DNA from 2 places in the Alcaligenes sp. SDU_A2 genome. Region 2 is predicted to be linked to the other one. Evidence: riboswitches for the same ligand, from Rfam matches in the RefSeq annotation. Region 2 holds a riboswitch; the other holds the start of a gene.
The links. Region 2 has a riboswitch for S-adenosylmethionine ahead of metX (homoserine O-succinyltransferase MetX). Riboswitches for the same ligand answer to the same signal wherever they lie in the genome.

Region 1 (2,201 bases), 970 kb from region 2:
CATCACCTGAATTCACAACATGCCTTGTATGGCATGGAACAGCGCTATGCTGGTCAGCCATTTTGGCAGCGCCGCCATCGTCCCTTGGACTGACAAGATGCGTTATTTATTCGGCCGGCAGGCCGAAGCGCCGATGCAAGATCAGCACCCATGCTGCCAGGGCAGCGATGAACAGACCGGAACCCAGCAGCAGGGTTTCGGTGTCCAGATGGCTGGGGGTGTGCTGGTTGGCGCGCAGTATCGACCAATGCACAAAGGCTAACAATGCGATCAGCAGCAGCGACAGGGACTGCAGCCAATTGGACAGATAGCTTAAGCTTTCCTGGCGTCGTTCCGGATTCAGCCAATAGCTGCGGCGTGGGATGCGGATGGCCTGATCGGGAAGCTTGGTAAACAGTGCCCCCAGCAGCGCACAGCCCAATGGCAGCAAGATCATCAGCGCAATCATTACAGTGACATATTGATCGCGCTCCATGAAACCGTCGGCCACGCCTTGCGTAGTAAAGTGCGAGGCAATCAGTTGGGGCAGGGCAGGGTGAGTCCACCAGACATACATGACGGCGGCAAAGATCGGGATCAGAGTCAGGTGCATGGCGCGTCTCCAAAACCGCAGTGTATCGCCCGATATATCGGTAGCCCGTGAAGGAAAATTAACGGGTCAGCATGCCCGGCCCTTCTCGTCCTCGCGCAAGGTGCTCAAGCACCTTGCTTCCTGGGCCCATAAAGCAAAATGCCGACCATCTTACGATGATCGGCATTTCGAGGAATCTGGTGCCCAGGAGAGGACTCGGTCACACTAGCGCGACCCCAGCCGGGCCTGCATGCCCGGCCTTTCTCGTCCTCGCGCAAGGTGCTCAAGCACCTTGCTTCCTGGGCCCATAAAGCAAAATGCCGACCATCTTGCGATGATCGGCATTTTGAGGAATTTGGTGCCCAGGAGAGGACTCGAACCTCCACACCTTGCGGCACATGGACCTGAACCATGCGCGTCTACCAATTCCGCCACCTGGGCTCTGACTGCAGTTTGTTGCGTATTAGGCTGCGCTTTTTAAAAAAAGCGCCAATCAGCAAGACAGAAGATAACTATAGCACGTTTATAAAAATACGCAAAGATTATTTTCTTTAATCCCTTTACTTTGTAAGGCTGTATTGCGTCTGTCTTGCGCGTTCGCACAAACACTTCTATGCTTATTGCTGTATCAAGAGTTGGGGCAACCCATGCCAACCTGTGTACCCGCACAAGGTGGATTCACGATACGGCCTGTCGGCAAACAAGGGGATATGCTTTGCAAACCCGCCGCCGGCGGGTTTTTCATTGGGGGCCTATGCGCCCAACGGGTCTTTTAATCCAACTTGCTCACCCGGACATCTGTTCCAAGAGCTAAACAGGAGCATTTCATGCCTGCACCGTTTTACTACCACCTGACTTTAGGCCAACGCCACTACCGCATCCAGGCTCGCCCAGGTTGTTCGCGCCTGGCCGTGCTCGAAGCCAGTCGGCCCAACATCCTGGGGGCCTATGAACCGCGCTGGCTTGGTTCCAGTTGCCGAGGCGGCTACTGGGCAGCGTTCCATGACGAAATCGACAGTCAATTGCTCCTGAACATGGATGCCATCGCCCGCCTGATCGATTCCCATCGCCTGGCCAGGCCTGATACGGAGCTGGACGCCGATCTGGACACCGTGCTGAATCTGCACGGACGCCTGCGCACCTTACCCGGCCTGGAGCGCAGGGCGGCTTAGTCGTGCTGCTCGTGTATGGCCGCTTCACCCTGACGCCAATAGCTGCTGGCGCGCACCAGCGTCTTGTCGTGGCCGCGCTCCTGAACCCAGTATTGACGTATAGCCTTGGCCACGGCGGATTCGGCCGCAATCCACACATGACCACGCCCCGCCTGCACAGGCGCATTGCGCACGGCGTCAAGCAGGCCCGCTTGCCCGGCGAAAGACGGCACCCAATTCACCGGCACATGGTCTGGTGCCTGTAGCGCTCCTAAAGTCTGCAAATTGCGGGCCAACATAAACACCTGCACGGCGGCCTGCGCCGGCAGTTCTTGCAAACGACGCGCTATGGCGGGGATGGCGGTTTCATCGCCTATCAAGACATGCCAATCAAATCCGGTCGAAACCAGAAAGGAGCCACGCGGACCGGCTACGCCCAATTTGTCGCCGGTACGGGCAGCCGACGCCCATTGGCAGGC
Region 2 (2,201 bases):
CGCCAATCGGTGCTGAAGGACACCAGCAGGAACTTGGCCAGAACTTTCTCCAGCGCTTTGGCCAGATCCCCCTGATGCTGACGTGCCGGGTCAAAATAATCCAGGGCACGCGTGATGATCAAATAGGTATTGGCATCGAAGTAGCGCGAGAATTTCTCGCCCTGATAACGCAGATAGGACTCGACCTCGAACTCCACGCCATAGTTATAGTGGTATTCGCCCCCGGCGGCCGGTTCGCGCTGGGTGCGGCCAAACTTTTCGGCCATAGCCGTATCGGACAGATACGTGATATGCCCCACCATGCGCGCCACCGCCAGCCCGGCCTTGGGCACGACGCCATGTTCGTAGTAATTGCCGCCATGAAACTGGGGGTCGGACAGGATGGCGCTGCGCGCCACTTCGTTAAAGGCAATATTTTGTGCCGACAGACGCGGCGAACTGGCAATGACTACGCAATTCTCGACGCGCTCCGGACAACTGATGGCCCAACTGAGCGCTTGCATGCCGCCCAGCGATCCCCCCATGACAGCGGCAAATTTTCGTATGCCGAAGTAATCGGCCAGCCTGGCCTGGGCGCATACCCAGTCCTCCACGGTCAGAACAGGAAAGTCCGCGCCCCAAGGCTTGCCCGTGGCCGGATTGATGCTGGACGGGCCGGTAGAGCCAAAGCAGGAGCCGATATTGTTTACGCCGATGACAAAGAATCGGTCGGTGTCCACCGCCTTGCCTGGGCCGACCATATTGTCCCACCAGCCCAGATTCTTGGGTTCGTGCGCGTAATAACCGGCCACGTGGTGCGAAGCATTCAAGGCATGGCAAACCAGCACGGCGTTGCTGCGTGCCTCGTTGAGCACGCCGTAGGTTTCCACGGCCAGCTCGTAGCCATGCAACACCTGCCCGCTGCTTAAATGTAAAGGTTCGTCGAACGCGATCAGTTCGGGTTCGACGGGGCCCACGGAGCCTTCGGGGATCAGACCGCAGGATGGGACAAGCGCGCCGCTATCGGCGCAAGATACGGATTCAGTGGCCATCTGGACCTCTTTAGCTGGATTTATGGAGCGCCCGCAAGCGGATCAGGCAAATCGGCGCAAAACGTATAGCTGGAAAGTTTAGCACCGCGCCCGCCCGGCGTCCAAGCGTCCCCGAAAAACGGCAGGATCAGCCTGACGCGGACAAACACCGAAAACATCCAGCACTTTGATTTACATCATTATTTTCGGCCTGAAGTATCCGCTTTCGGCCCTGAAATTCGGTACATTGCCCCGATGTTCATCACGACCGCACGAGGAATGGCTTTACCGTGGCGCATTTAACTACACGCGAACAGTCCTGCCTGAACTGGGCCTCTCATGGCAAGACCAGCTGGGAAATCAGCATTATCCTGGGCGTCACGGAACGCACCATCAACTTCCATCTGCAAAATGCCTATGCCAAGCTGGGCGTCTACAGCCGTCAGGCGGCCATCACACTGGCGCTGCAGCAACGCTTGATCACGGGCGATCCGACAAGCGAGCCAAAGCGTCAAAAAAAATCGCCGCCTGCTCGGCATCCGGTGCCACCCCGGAATCCGTCATGACAAAGCCCTCCACCAGCCAGCCCGGCTCCACACGCACCATGCCCTGCATGCGCAGCGCGGTTCCGCCGATATCGCGCCCCATAGAAAAAATCTTGCCGGGCGCGGGCAAGGGTGGCGGTGCCTGACCCGGAATCAGCTCGGCAGGCAGGAACTTCTGGCGCAAAGAGGCATGAACGGCCTGATACAACCGCTCCCGGGCCGCCGCATCCTGCTGCAATTGGGCCGGCAACAATGCATGGCCCACGGTGTAGATCTGGCCCCCCGCCGTGGCCGTGGTCAGATAGAAGTCCAGCGTGAACTGCTCGAATTGAAGTGGCCGATGACTGGTCACCGGCTGGCCCGGCAGCATGGCCGGCAAACCTGTATGCTCCAGTTGCACCTGACGCCAGTTGAACTGCGGGCTACAGGCGGCCAACACCGCAACAGCGGCCATCGCGGCCATAAAACGCCCGAAAATAGTCATGTTCATTCCATATCCTGTTTGGTGCTTTTTGCCGCCAAGCGGACAAGCCGGCTTTATACTCGCCCTCCGGAGTCCGCCGATTTGACTGCGACTTAACAAAGCCGGCGGGCTCAGACTACTATTTATAGACGGGCACTTGCCCCTTGAACAGCCCCGGACCCC

Region 1: another riboswitch for S-adenosylmethionine. It lies ahead of AADW57_RS07575 (hypothetical protein); the one in region 2 lies ahead of metX (homoserine O-succinyltransferase MetX).

Annotation. Positions count from the first base shown of each region.
Region 1 is NZ_CP151273.1:1,618,494-1,620,694, forward strand. It holds gene AADW57_RS07560 (NAD(P)/FAD-dependent oxidoreductase) at 1-93, shown strand, start outside; gene AADW57_RS07565 (DUF1648 domain-containing protein) at 107-592, opposite strand; tRNA gene AADW57_RS07570 (tRNA-Leu) at 928-1,012, opposite strand; SAM-I-IV-variant riboswitch at 1,192-1,285, shown strand; gene AADW57_RS07575 (hypothetical protein) at 1,399-1,743, shown strand; gene AADW57_RS07580 (siderophore-interacting protein) at 1,740-2,201, opposite strand, start outside.
Region 2 is NZ_CP151273.1:649,561-651,761, reverse strand. It holds gene metX (homoserine O-succinyltransferase MetX) at 1-1,031, opposite strand, end outside; SAM riboswitch at 1,021-1,099, opposite strand; gene AADW57_RS02935 (helix-turn-helix transcriptional regulator) at 1,301-1,576, shown strand; gene AADW57_RS02930 (hypothetical protein) at 1,491-2,045, opposite strand.